Regions from separate parts of the Streptomyces sp. JK94 genome, predicted to be linked through region 1. Evidence: riboswitches for the same ligand, from Rfam matches in the RefSeq annotation. Region 1 holds a riboswitch; the other holds the start of a gene.
The links. A riboswitch is a leader RNA that binds a small molecule or an ion and turns the genes downstream of it on or off. The one in region 1 is predicted to bind glycine.

Region 1 (6,750 bases):
GGCTGCAGCGGGTGGTTGGGCAGGTACGGCGCCAGGTGCGACCGTACGGCCACGGGGCCGACGCCGGGACCGCCGCCGCCGTGCGGGATGCAGAAGGTCTTGTGCAGGTTCAGGTGCGAGACGTCGCCGCCGAAGTGACCGGGCTTGGCGAGGCCGACCAGGGCGTTGAGGTTGGCGCCGTCCACGTAGACCTGGCCGCCGGCGTCGTGCACCTGGGCGCAGATGTCGGCCACGTGCTCCTCGAACACGCCGTGCGTGGACGGGTACGTGATCATGAGCACGGCCAGCTGGTCGCGGTGCTGCTCGATCTTGGCGCGCAGGTCCTCGACGTCGATCTCGCCGTCCCCGGCGGTCTTGACGACGACGACCTTCATGCCGGCCATCACCGCGCTGGCGGCGTTGGTGCCGTGCGCGGAGGAGGGGATGAGGCAGACCGTGCGCTGGTCGTCGCCGTTGGCCCGGTGGTAGCCGCGTACGGCGAGCAGACCGGCGAACTCGCCCTGCGATCCGGCGTTCGGCTGGAGCGAGACCTTGTCGTACCCGGTGACCTCGGCGAGCCGCTCCTCCAGCTCACGGATGAGGGTGAGGTAGCCCTGCGCCTGCTCGGCGGGCGCGAAGGGGTGCAGCCCACCGAACTCGGACCAGGTGACCGGCTCCATCTCGGTGGTGGCGTTGAGCTTCATGGTGCAGGAGCCCAGTGGGATCATGCCGCGGTCCAGCGCGTAGTCCCGGTCGGCCAGGCGGCGCAGGTAGCGCAGCATCGCGGTCTCGGAGCGGTACTGGTGGAAGACGGGGTGGGTGAGGAAGTCGTCCGTGCGCAGCAGCGCCTCGGGCAGCGTCTCCCCGGTCGCCGCGTCCAGCGCCTCGATGTCGCCCTCGACGCCGAAAGCGTTCCACACGCCGCCGACCTGGGCGCGCGTGGTGGTCTCGTCGCAGGCGAACGACACGTGGTCGGCGTCGACGAGCCGCAGGTTGATGCCGTTCTCGCGCGCGGCGTGCACGATCGCGTCGGCCCGGCCGGGCACCCGCGCGGTGACCGTGTCGAAGTAGGCGCCGTGCACGGTCTCGACGCCGCCGGCCGCGAGACCCGCGGCGGTGACCGTGGCGTACCGGTGGGTGCGCCGCGCGATGGCCCGCAGCCCCTCGGGCCCGTGGTATACGGCGTACATGCCGGCCATGACGGCGAGCAGCACCTGCGCGGTGCAGATGTTGCTGGTGGCCTTCTCCCGGCGGATGTGCTGCTCGCGGGTCTGCAGCGCGAGGCGGTAGGCCCTGTTGCCGTCGGCGTCCACGGAGACGCCGACCAGGCGGCCGGGCAGGCTGCGCGCGAACTTCTCGTGCACCGCCATGTAGCCGGCGTGCGGCCCGCCGAAGCCCATCGGCACACCGAAGCGCTGCGTCGTGCCGATGGCGATGTCCGCGCCCAGCTCGCCGGGCGAGGTGAGCAGGGTGAGGGCGAGCAGGTCGGCGGCGACGGTGACGAGCGCGCCGAGCTCGTGCGCCCGGTCGATGACCGGCTTGAGGTCGCGGACGGCACCGGAGGCGCCCGGGTACTGGAGGAGGACGCCGTTGATCTCCCGCTCGGCGACCTCGGCCGGAATGCCCTCGCTCAGGTCGGCGACGACGACCTCGACACCGGTCGGTTCGGCACGGGTCCGGATCACGGCGATGGTCTGCGGCAGCGCGTCCGCGTCGACGAGGAACAGGCCCTTCTTGTTCCTGCCCATGCGCCGGGACAGGGCCATCGCCTCGGCGGCGGCGGTGCCCTCGTCCAGCAGCGAGGCGCCGGAGGTGGGCAGGCCGGTGAGTTCGGCGACCATGGTCTGGAAGTTCAGCAGGGCCTCCAGACGGCCCTGGCTGATCTCCGGCTGGTACGGGGTGTACGCGGTGTACCAGGCAGGGTTCTCCATGACGTTGCGCAGGATCACCGGCGGGGTGAAGGTGCCGTAGTAACCGAGGCCGATCATGGAGTCGAGGACCTGGTTGCGGTCGGCGAGCGAGCGCAGCTCGGCCAGCACCTCGGCCTCGGAGCGCGCGCCGGGCAGGTCCAGCGCCTCGGCGTTCTTGATCACATCCGGCACCGCGGCGGCCGTCAGCTCGTCGAGCGAACCGTAACCGACCTGCGCGAGCATCTTGGCTTGGGCCTCGTGGTCGGGGCCGATGTGGCGCTGCTCGAAGGGCGCTGCCTGTTCGAGCTCGGAGAGCGGAATGCGGTGGGCGGTCATTGCGGAGGCCTCCTGGTCTGACGACCTGCGAGGGGCACCACGGCGCGGGTGCCCGGACGGCCTCCCCCTCTGTCATCTCGACCTGAGAGCTTCACCGGGGCGGCCCGAGGCCCCACCGGCTTTCACCGTCGGTGAGAGCGGAAGCCGTCGACACCCGCTCTGCTTTCCAGAGTGACCTCGTCCGTGCGGTACGTGAGCCTGAGAGATTCCGGGGAGGATTTGCTCCTTCGGCGCCTCCGGTGATGTCCGGAGGACTCTCCCGCACGGGGTCAGCAGCCGTTTGCCAGCGTACCAGCGCCCTCACCGCACGGGTCTTCGAGTGGCCGACCCGCTCCATGTGCTCTTTTGTAGTACTTACGGATGATTCGGCGGCTGGTGTGCGACCCAGTGCGACCAAGTGGAGGGCCCCGTGCGTACTGACATCGACCCGCGGAACCTGATCGGCCGCAAGGCGTTCGACCGCCACGGCACCCGGATCGGCACCATCGACGAGGTCTACCTCGACGACGCCACCGGCGTCCCCGAGTGGGCGGCCATACGCACCGGCCTGTTCAGCAGGGACGCCTTCGTGCCGCTGGAGCCGAGCGAACTGGTCGACGGCAGCCTGCGCGTGCCCTTCGACCGGACGCTGATCAAGGAGGCCCCCGACTTCGGTGTCGGCCGCCACCTCTCGCCGGAGCAGGAACTCCAGCTCTACCACCACTACGGACTGGACGTCGCCGCCACTCCCCCGCCCCCCGACCACGACTTCGGCAAGCTGGCCGGCCACGGCAAGGAAGAGAGCTGACGGACCGGCCCCGCGGCGCCCACCGCTAACCGGGGACCGGGCGCCCCGGCCCCGGCGGGCCGGTGTCCGCTGCGGCGTCCACCGCCGGGCCCGGCTCCGCGGCCGCCGCCCCCGCGTCCCCGGGTCCTCGCGGCACGGGAGGCACGAGCGGCAGCGGATCCGCCGGTGTCAGCTCCGGGTCGTCCACCGCGAAGGTCCGCACCCGCCCCCTCGTCGAGTACGGCGTCTCGAACCGCACGGTGACCCGCCCCAGCCCGCTTCCCTGCACCCACCCGTGCCCGTACTCGGCGTGCCGCACATCGTGCCCCGACGGCCACCGGCGCTCGGTGGGCGCCGGCAGGTGCTCGTCGGCGGGCTCGGCCTCGGGTTCCTCGGCGAGTTCCTCGGCACGGTCCCCCGCCGCCTGCGCGAACAGGTCCTCCTGCGTGTAGTCGGCCAGCCCGCTGACGCCGACTCCCAGCAGCCGCACGCCGCCCGTGGTGTCCACCGAGTCCAGCAGCCGGGCCGCCGCCTCGCGCACCACCGCCGGGTCGTCCGTCGGCCCGCGCAGGGTCTCCGAGCGCGTCAGCGTGGAGAAGTCGTACCTGCGCACCTTGAGCACGATGGTCCGCCCGGACAGCCCGGACGCACGGAGCCGCCGTACACACCGGTCGGCCAGCCGTCCCACCTCCACACCGACCCGCACCCGGTCGTGGATGTCCACGTCGTAGGTGTCCTCGACCGACACCGACTTCGTCTCCCGCTCCGAGACCACGGGACGGTCGTCACGGGCCAGGGCCATGGCGTACAGGGCGTGCCCGTGCGCCCTGCCCAGCAGCCGGACGAGCTCGTCCTCGCCCGCCTCCGCCAGCTCGCCGACCGTGGTGATCCCGGCCCGCCGCAGATGGTCTCCCGTCGCCGGCCCCACCCCGGGCAGCGTCCGCACGGACATCGGCTCCAGCATGGCCCGCTCCGTCCCCGGCGGGATCACGACCAGGCCGTCGGGTTTGGCCTCCTCCGAGGCGATCTTGGCGAGCATCTTGGAAGCGGCGAGCCCCACCGATCCGGTGAGTCCGGTGACGGCGCGGATGTCCGTGCGCAGCCGCTGGCCGGCCAGCCGCGCCGACGCCGCGTCCCGGGCCGCCCCGCCGGCCTCCAGGTCCACGAACGCCTCGTCCAGGCTCAGCGGCTCCACCAGGGGCGACAGGGCCCGCAGCAAGCGCATCACCTGCTCGCTGATCGACCGGTAGAGCGCGAAGCGCGGCACGAGGTACGCGGCGTGGGGCGCCAGCCGCCGGGCCTGGCCCATGGGCATCGCCGAGTGCACGCCGAAGACCCGTGCCTCGTACGAGCACGTGGCGACCACTCCCCGTGGCCCGAGACCGCCCACGATCACGGCTTTCCCGCGCAGACTCGGCTTGGACGCCTGCTCCACCGAGGCGAAGAAGGCATCCATGTCGAGATGCAGGATCGTGGGCGCGGTTCTCACCTCTCCGATGCTGCCCTACGCCACTGACAACGTCCCGTCCGCGTCCGGCGGTGTTCAGACCGCCCGGTTGCGACGTCGCGCCAGCTCGTCCGCCGGATTGTGCCCGACCAGGGTCTCCCCCGTGTCGATCCGCTCCCCGTGCAACTGCGACAGCGCCCCCTCGACGTCCCGCCACACGACGCCGACGGCGATGCCGAAGACGCCCTGACCGCCTTGGAGCAGGGCGTGCACCTCGTCGGGTGACGTGCACTCGTGGACCGTGGCTCCGTCACTCATCAGCGTCATCCGCTCCAGGTCCCTGAAGCCACGCTCGCTGAGGTGCCGGACCGCGGTGCGGATGTTCTGCAGGGACACCCCGGTGTCCAGGAAGCGCTTGACGATCTTCAGCACCACGACGTCGCGGAAGCTGTACAAGCGCTGCGTCCCCGAGCCGTGCGCGGGCCGCACACTGGGCTCGACGAGGCCCGTGCGGGCCCAGTAGTCCAGCTGCCGGTAGGTGATACCGGCGGCCGCACAGGCCGTCGGCCCGCGGTAGCCGATCTGCTCGGACGTCGTGGACGCCGTCCCTCCGCCGTCCGGCACGACGGCCGGTCGCTGCGGGGTGGGGTCGACCGCGCCACCCTGCTGGGGATACCCCCCGCCCGCGCGGAGCCGAGAGCTCGGGGGAGGGTACGGTCCACTCGCTCCGAGGCCGTGCCCGGAGCCACCCCCAGCCGTACCGTCGCCGCTCATTCTCACGCCGACCTCCGTCCTTGACCTGCCTCCTCGAAGGTAGGCAGTCACCAAGGGTGCGTCAACGATCGCCACACTCGGCACGCCGAGTGATAATCACCCCAAGAGTGGTTTCGCGTGCCCCATCACGGGGAAAGGCTAGCCGAATGTGCCTGAACGAAGGCCGCCCGAGGCCGTGCACCGCGGCGGCCCGCCCGGCTCACTGGTTACTGGTCCCGAAGTCCTCGGGCGAGATCTGGTCGAGGAACTCGCGGAACTTCTCGACCTCGTCCTCCTGCTCGTCCGGGATGGCGATGCCGGCGTCGTCGAGCACCGCGTCGCTGCCGTAGATCGGTGTTCCGGTACGCAGGGCCAGCGCTATGGCGTCGGACGGCCTGGCACTCACCTCGACGCCGCTCGCGAAGACCAGCTCGGCGTAGAAGACGCCGTCCCGCAGGTCCGTGATGCGCACTTCCGTGAGCTCCTGGCCGACGGCTTCCAGCACGTCCTTGAACAGGTCGTGGGTCAGCGGCCGCGCGGGGGTCATACCCTGCTGGGCGAAGGCGATCGCCGTCGCCTCCCCCGGCCCGATCCAGATGGGGAGGTAACGGTCGCCTCCCACCTCGCGCAGCAGCACGATCGGTTGGTTGGAGGGCATCTCGACCCGGACACCTACGACATCGAGCTCGTTCACACAGCAACCCTAGGCCGTGCCCGGGACCTTTGGGTAGTCGGGCCGGGAACGGGTGGGTGATCCAGACCTTGGAGAAGGCCCGTTTCAGGGCAGCCGCACGCCGAGGGCGGTCTGCACCAGTGCCGCGTGCAGCTTCACCGCCAGCCCCGCCAGCTCCTTGGTGCGGGCTTCCGCGTGCGCCCTGGTCTGAGGGTTGCGGTGACGCTTCAGCGGCGCCACCACCTGGTCCACGAGCCCGGCCTCCCGGTCTGCGGCGGCCTTCATCACCCGCAGGTGGCGCGGCTCGATCCCGAACCGCCCCAGTTCGACCACCAGTGAAGCCACGGTGACCGTCTCGGCGTCGTACGCCCCGTCGGACAGGGGAGCGACGAGCCCGTACGACTCCCACTCCTTCAGCTCCTGATCGCCTATCCCGGCCGCGGCGAGCAGCTCGTCCCGGCCGATCCTGACCGCCGTGGGCTGCTCGGCCCGCTCCGGCGCGGACTCTCCGTCCCGCTGCCGGCCCAGTACCGGCAGCGGCACCGCCTCGCCGCGCTCCATGGCGTCCAGATGCTCGCGGATCACCTTCAGCGGCAGATAGTGGTCACGTTGCATGCGCAGCACCTGGCCGAGACGCTCGACGTCGTGCGCGCTGAACTTGCGGTACCCGGCGGGGGTCCGTCGCGGCTCGACGAGGCCCTCCGACTCCAGGAAACGGATCTTGGAGATGGTGACGTCGGGGAACTCGTCACGCAGTGCGTTCAGCACCGTGCCGATGCTCATCAGCCCACTGTCCGTGGCGGCGGCGCCGTGCCCGGCACCGCCGCTCGGTGTTTGAAGCATGGACCTTCCCTGGGGGTTCCCCGGGTGAAGGCCCGGGGGCGGG
Region 2 (6,750 bases), on a different contig from region 1:
TTGACGCCCACGCCCAGGAAGCTGAGCGCCGCCTCGGTGAGGATGTTGGTGGGGATCATCATCGTGGTGTAGACGATGATCGGCGCCACCAGGTTGGGCAGCAGTTCCTTGAACAGGATGTAGAACCGTCCCGCGCCCAGGGACCGGGCCGCCTCGACGTACTCCCGCTCGCGCATCGAGAGCGTCTGACCGCGGACCACGCGGCCGATGTAGGGCCAGCCGAAGAAGCCGATGACCAGGATCATCATGAGCAGACGGACACCCGTGCCGCTCAGTCCCAGCATGTTGTCGGGCATGACGGAGACCAGCGCGATGATGAACAGCAGCTGCGGGAAGGCGAGCAGGCCGTCCATGACCCGGCTGATGAGGGCGTCGACCCAGCCGCCGAAGAAACCGGCCAGGATGCCCAGGACGGTGCCGAGGACCACGGCGACGAGCGCGGACAGGAAGCCCACGAGCAGCGAGATCTGGGCACCGTGCACGATGCGGGCGAAGATGTCGCGGCCGTTGACCGGCTCGACGCCCAGCCAGTGCTCGCCGCTGATGCCGCCCAGGGACCCCACGGGGGTGCCGAACAGCGGGTCGATCTTCTCCTCGTTGAAGGCGTTGGGGTCCTGCCCGTAGAGGGAGGTGATCACGGGAGCGAGCACCGCGATCAGGATGAGGACGAGCACCACCACGCCGCCCCCGAGGGCCAGCTTGTCCCGTTTCAGGCGCTCCCAGGCGATCCGGCCCAGGGAACGCCCCTGTACCGACTTGGTTTCGGCGCCGGCAACCGCCGCTTCCTCGGCCGCACTCGGGGCCGCTTCCGCGGTCGGCTCGTGCAATGGTGCCGTCATCTGGCAGGGACCCCTCTCAACCGGCGGTAGCCGGCCCGCACTTGCCGCTGTAGCGGCGTGATCAGTCCGTCGTACACAGGGGCGAACAATCACCCCCTGTTGCGGGAGTCTTCAACGCTTTGGCGATCTGTAGCCAGACTTGACGGGGAATGGATGCGCAACCGTGATGCTGTTTGAGGTGTTCCGTTATCCGGACACTGGGTAACGGGGGCCGGACGCGGACGAGTTGGGACATCGGGGGCATACCGGTGTCATACGCCCTTGTCTACGCGCGAAGATCCCCGTCCGCCACGGTCGGTCCGGGCACCGCGACGGTCAGTACCCGCCCCCGGCCGGAGGGTATCCGTATCCGCCCGCCGGAGCCTGGGCGGGAGCGGCGGCGTGGGCCTCGCGGTCGTAGAAGGGGCGGGCGTTGGCGCCCAGCCACATGGCGACCGGGTCGTGGGCGTCGGTCATCGCCACGGTCGACACCGGCAGTCCCTCCGGCACCGCGCCGACGGACTGCTGCATCATGGCGCGCACCGCGTCGACGGCCGGCGGGGAGGTGTCGTACACGTCGAGACCGATGGCGAGGTACGGCGCCCCGAGCGCCGGCTGCACCCAGGCGCGGCGCAGGGCGCGGACCGCCGGGGTGCGATGGGCGTTCTGCGCGAGCAGGGCGTAGAACTGCGGGATCTCGATGGCCGGTTCGGACAGGCGCAGGGGGCCCGCGGGCTGGCGGTCCAGGCCGCGGGCGATGCGGCGCAGGTCGAGCCAGGGGATGCCGACGCCGCCGCCGGGGGCGTGCGGGTTCAGCCAGAGGCCGTAGTGGTCCGGGTAGAGGGCGCGGGCCACTTCGAGTCCGTCGGCGACTTCGTAGGACCGGCTCCAGCCGCTGGCCGACAGCTCCTGGGCGGAGGTGACGCAGGGCGCGTAGCCGAAGCCGTCGACCTCCATGTTCCCGTACTGGGCGTCCGGGGCGCCGGCCTGGCCGTGCCAGAGCAGCATCCAGACCTGGCCGGAGGTGGGGGTGGCGAGCGCGCGCAGCAGGGCCTCGTAGGCGTCGTAGCGCCCGGGCGTCACCTGGCGCAGCATGTGCTCGACCTGCCCGGTCGTGGTGCCGCTGGCGCTCACGCGTATCGCCCCTTCGAGAAGTTCCCCGGATGTGGAACCAGCTTAAGGCTCCGCGGACAGGGGGCGCCTATGAGCCGGGGGGTGCGGTCGTGCCGCGTCCGCGGGCGCGTCGTGGCCGGTCGCGCCGTCCCCGGCGCCCCGCGAGGGCGTCTGCGTGACCGGTGTTCACAGGTTCCGGTCGTAGAAGGGGTGGACGTTCGCCCGCATCCAGTCGCAGACCGGGTCCTGGGCGGCCTCCAGAAGGACCAGGTTGACCTGGATGCCCAGGGGGGCCTTGGCCAGGGCGCGGCCCAGGGCGTCCAGGGGAAGGGCACGGGCGTCGCCCTCCCAGTGGGCGAGTTCGACGCCGACGAACATGACCGGATCGGCGGTCTCGACGGCGGCCAGGCAGCGGCGGGCGGTGCGCACGACGCCGACGGCGGCGAACTCGGCGGAGGCCGCGGCCAGGAAGTCCACCGGGTCGTCCCGCCAGTCCGGCTCGAAGAGGCGGACCCGGCCGCCGGACGCGGGCCCGTCCAGCGGGGTGCGGCCGGCCCGGCACAGCTCGGCCACGGCCGGCGGCGGCAGGGGGATGCCGACCACGCCGTCCGGGTTCACGGCGATGCCGACCTGCGGGGGCAGGCCGCGGGCGAACTGGGCGGCGGGGGCGACGGTGTACGCCATCTGCGCGCCGGCGGCCTGGCGGAGCTGCTCCTCGGAGCTGAACACCGGCACGTAGGCCTGGCCGTCGATCTCCAGCGAGGGCAGGTCGAGGGGGCCGCTGTTCGGGCCGCCGCCGTTCGGCAGGGGTATCCACAGGAAGCTGCGGCCGAGCACCTCCACGATCCGGCCTCCGGCACCCGGGACCCCGAGGGATGCGGACAGCACCTCCTCCAGCTCGTTGCCGGGCCACCCGCCGTGCGGGTGGGGGTGCGTCTGCGCCGGGAAGCCGGCGGAGAAGTCCGCCGGGAGGTTCCCTGGGATGTCCATCTGCCTACCGCCTGCCTGGTACCGCTGCTGTGGCTGAAAAGGCTAACCCGTTCGGCCCTGTGGCCCTACGGTGCGTCACCCGGTGACGGCCCTGCGGTACGTCACCCGGTGAAGCCGATCCGGTGCGTCACCCGGTGAAGGCGATCCGGCGCAGCGCGCCCGCCGCCGCCCGGTCCAGCAGGATCGCCGAGGCGCAGCCGGCCGGCAGGACGCCCTCGGTGACCGCGCCCAGCAGGCGGGTGTTGGCCGTGCGGTGCCGCAGGAACGCGTACCGCGACACGCCCCGGCCGCGCTCGCGCTGGCCGGCCAGTGCCTCGCCGGCGTCCACGTCGAGCAGCAGCAGGTGCAGGGCGCCCTGCCGGCGCCGGGCCTCGCGGGCCAGCCAGCCGCGCACCCAGGCCTGGGTGCCGCAGTCGTGCACGACCACGCCCTCGCCGGAGCGCAGGGCGCGCCGCAGTCCGGCGTAGTGGGCGAGGCGGACGAGGGGGCGGTAGAGCGCGTACGGCAGGAAGCGCGGCATGCGGCGCTCCCAGCGGTCGCGGCTGTCCTGGGAGTCGATGCGCAGGCCGCGCACGGTGCGCTTGATCAGCGTGGACTTGCCGCTGCCGGGCAGGCCGGTGATCACGACCAGGTCCCGGGGCCCGAAGAGCAGGGCGTGCGGGCTGCGGCCGTCCCGGTCCCGCAGGTCGCGGACGACGGGTGCGGGCGTCTCGGCGCGCGTCTCGGCGCGCGCCTTCGGGGCCGGGGCGACCGGCTGTTCGGGCAGTGCGAGACCCGTGGTCGTGGCGCACGCCGTGGTCCTGTTCACCGTGATCGTCCTCCCCTGGGGCGGTTCACGAGTTCCCATCCCCGTCGAGTGTAAAGAGAAGGTAATGCGCAGGTCTCGTGTTTTCGTTCGCTTACTGCCACAAGCCGGTTACAGATCACGGTCTGCCACGGATCGGCCCGGCGTGCAATGATGGCGGCGCCAACTGCATACCGGCCGTTTGAATCCGCGCGGGAGAGTCCCCGGCCGTCGCCGGGGCGCCGAAGGAGCAAGTCCCTCCCTTGAATCTCTCAGGCACCGTTACCGCGCGGGCGAGGCACATCTGAAAAGCGGGCCGCCGTCCGACGGCTGCCCCACCCAAGGTGCAAGTCCCGGCCGCCGCACTCCGGTGGTCGTGGCGAACCTCTCAGGTTTCGATGACAGATGGGGAGGATCGACCTCGCCCCGTCCTGTCCTGGGAGACGACCGACCGATGAGCAGTACCGAACTCCGCCGTACCGCGCTCGATGCCACGCATCGCGCGCTGGGCGCGACGATGACCGACTTCGCCGGCTGGGACATGCCCCTGCGCTACGGCTCCGAGCGCGACGAGCACGTCGCGGTGCGCACCCGGGCCGGGCTCTTCGACCTCTCGCACATGGGCGAGATCACGGTCACCGGACCGGGCGCCGCCGCCCTGCTGGACTTCGCGCTGGTCGGCAACATCGGCAGCGTGAAGCCGGGCCGCGCCCGCTACACCATGATCTGCCGCGAGGACGGCGGCATCCTGGACGACCTGATCGTCTACCGGCTGGCCGACGACACGTACATGGTCGTCGCCAACGCCTCCAACGCCCAGGTGGTGCTGGACGCGCTGACCGGGCGGGCCCCCGGGTTCGACGCCGAGGTGCGCGACGACCGCGACGCGTACGCGCTGCTCGCCGTGCAGGGCCCCGCGTCCCCGGCCATCGTGAAGAGCCTCACCGACGCCGACCTGGACGGCCTGAAGTACTACGCCGGTCTGCCCGGCACCGTGGCCGGCGTACCGGCGCTCGTCGCGCGCACCGGTTACACCGGCGAGGACGGCTTCGAGCTGTTCGTCAAGCCCGAGCACGCCGTCGGGCTGTGGCAGGCGCTGACCGCGGCGGGCGAGGGCGCCGGGCTGGTCCCGTGCGGCCTGTCCTGCCGGGACACGCTCCGCCTGGAGGCGGGCATGCCGCTGTACGGGCACGAGCTGACGACCGCGCTGACGCCCTTCGACGCCGGTCTCGGCCGGGTGGTGAAGTTCGAGAAGGAGGGCGACTTCGTGGGGCGCGCGGCGCTGACCGAGGCCGCTTCCCGGGCGGAGCGGAACCCGCCCCGCGTCCTGGTCGGCCTGGTCGCCGAGGGCCGCCGGGTCCCGCGCGCCGGGTACCAGGTCGTCGCCGGCGGCGAGGTGGTCGGCGAGGTCACCTCCGGGGCGCCGTCCCCGACGCTGGGCAGGCCGATCGCCATGGCGTACGTCGACCCGGCGTACGCGGCGCCGGGCACCGAGGGTGTCGGCGTGGACATCCGGGGCAGCCACGAGCCGTACGAGGTCGTGGCGCTGCCGTTCTACAAGCGCCAGAAGTAGACAGTGGAGGGACCGCGGTCGCGGCCTTCCGTGACCGCGCTCACGTCCCCGCTGCTCACCGGCGGTGCCGGTGGTCCCCCGTTCATCAGCAGTTTCCCGCGTACAGGAGAATCCAGGCCATGAGCAACCCCCAGCAGCTGCGCTACAGCAAGGAGCACGAGTGGCTGTCGGACGCCGAGGACGGCGCCTCGACGGTCGGCATCACGGAGCACGCGGCCAACGCGCTCGGTGACGTGGTCTTCGTCCAGCTCCCCGAGGTCGGCGACTCGGTCTCCGCGGGCGAGACCTGCGGCGAACTGGAGTCGACCAAGTCGGTCTCCGACCTGTACTCCCCCGTCTCCGGTGAGGTCACCGAGGTCAACGAGGACGTCGTCAACGACCCGTCGCTGGTGAACTCCGCGCCCTTCGAGGGCGGCTGGCTGTTCAAGGTGCGCGTCACGGACGAGCCGGCCGACCTGCTCTCCGCCGACGAGTACACCGCCTTCACCGCCGGCTGAGGAGTCACGGACCGCATGTCGCTTCTGAACACCCCCCTGCACGAGCTCGACCCCGACGTCGCCGCCGCCGTCGACGCCGAGCTGGACCGCCAGCAGTCCACCCTCGAGATGATCGCCTCGGAGAACTTCGCTCCGGTCGCGGTCATGGAGGCCCAGGGCTCGGTCCTCACCAACAAGTACGCCGAGGGCTACCCCGGCCGCCGCTACTACGGCGGCTGCGAGCACGTCGACGTGGTCGAGCAGATCGCCGTCGACCGGGTCAAGGCGCTCTTCGGCGCCGAGCACGCCAACGTGCAGCCGCACTCGGGCGCACAGGCCAACGCCGCCGCGATGTTCGCACTGCTCAAGCCCGGCGACACGATCATGGGTCTGGACCTCGCCCACGGCGGGCACCTGACCCACGGCATGAAGATCAACTTCTCCGGCAAGCTCTACGACGTCGTCCCGTACCACGTCGGCGACGACGGCCAGGTCGACATGGCCGAGGTGGAGCGCCTCGCCAGGGAGAGCAGGCCGAAGCTGATCGTGGCCGGCTGGTCGGCCTACCCGCGCCAGCTGGACTTCGCCGCGTTCCGCAAGGTCGCGGACGAGGTCGGCGCGTATCTGATGGTCGACATGGCGCACTTCGCCGGTCTGGTCGCGGCGGGCCTGCACCCGAACCCGGTCCCGCACGCCCACGTGGTCACCACGACCACCCACAAGACGCTGGGCGGCCCGCGCGGCGGTGTGATCCTCTCCACGGCCGAGCTGGCCAAGAAGATCAACTCCGCTGTCTTCCCCGGTCAGCAGGGTGGCCCGCTGGAGCACGTGGTCGCCGCCAAGGCCGTCGCCTTCAAGGTCGCCGCGAGCGAGGACTTCAAGGAGCGTCAGCGTCGTACGCTGGAAGGCGCCCGCATCCTGGCCGAGCGCCTGGTGCAGGACGACGCGAAGGCGGCGGGCGTGTCGGTGCTGACCGGCGGCACGGACGTCCACCTG

Region 2: another riboswitch for glycine. It lies ahead of gcvT (glycine cleavage system aminomethyltransferase GcvT); the one in region 1 lies ahead of gcvP (aminomethyl-transferring glycine dehydrogenase).

The regions. Positions count from the first base shown of each region.
Region 1 is NZ_JBSICH010000012.1:6,762-13,511, reverse strand. It holds gene gcvP (aminomethyl-transferring glycine dehydrogenase) at 1-2,225, opposite strand, end outside; glycine riboswitch at 2,402-2,497, opposite strand; gene ACVV2G_RS11955 (PRC-barrel domain-containing protein) at 2,635-3,012, shown strand; gene ACVV2G_RS11950 (DNA polymerase IV) at 3,038-4,480, opposite strand; gene ACVV2G_RS11945 (MerR family transcriptional regulator) at 4,535-5,218, opposite strand; gene ACVV2G_RS11940 (bifunctional nuclease family protein) at 5,412-5,885, opposite strand; gene ftsR (transcriptional regulator FtsR) at 5,970-6,707, opposite strand.
Region 2 is NZ_JBSICH010000044.1:27,742-34,491, reverse strand. It holds gene ACVV2G_RS30150 (ABC transporter permease) at 1-839, opposite strand, end outside; gene ACVV2G_RS30145 (enhanced serine sensitivity protein SseB C-terminal domain-containing protein) at 1,155-1,952, opposite strand; gene ACVV2G_RS30140 (enhanced serine sensitivity protein SseB) at 2,118-2,921, opposite strand; gene ACVV2G_RS30135 (AAA family ATPase) at 3,049-3,729, opposite strand; glycine riboswitch at 3,909-4,003, shown strand; glycine riboswitch at 4,004-4,120, shown strand; gene gcvT (glycine cleavage system aminomethyltransferase GcvT) at 4,160-5,278, shown strand; gene gcvH (glycine cleavage system protein GcvH) at 5,398-5,775, shown strand; gene glyA (serine hydroxymethyltransferase) at 5,791-6,750, shown strand, end outside.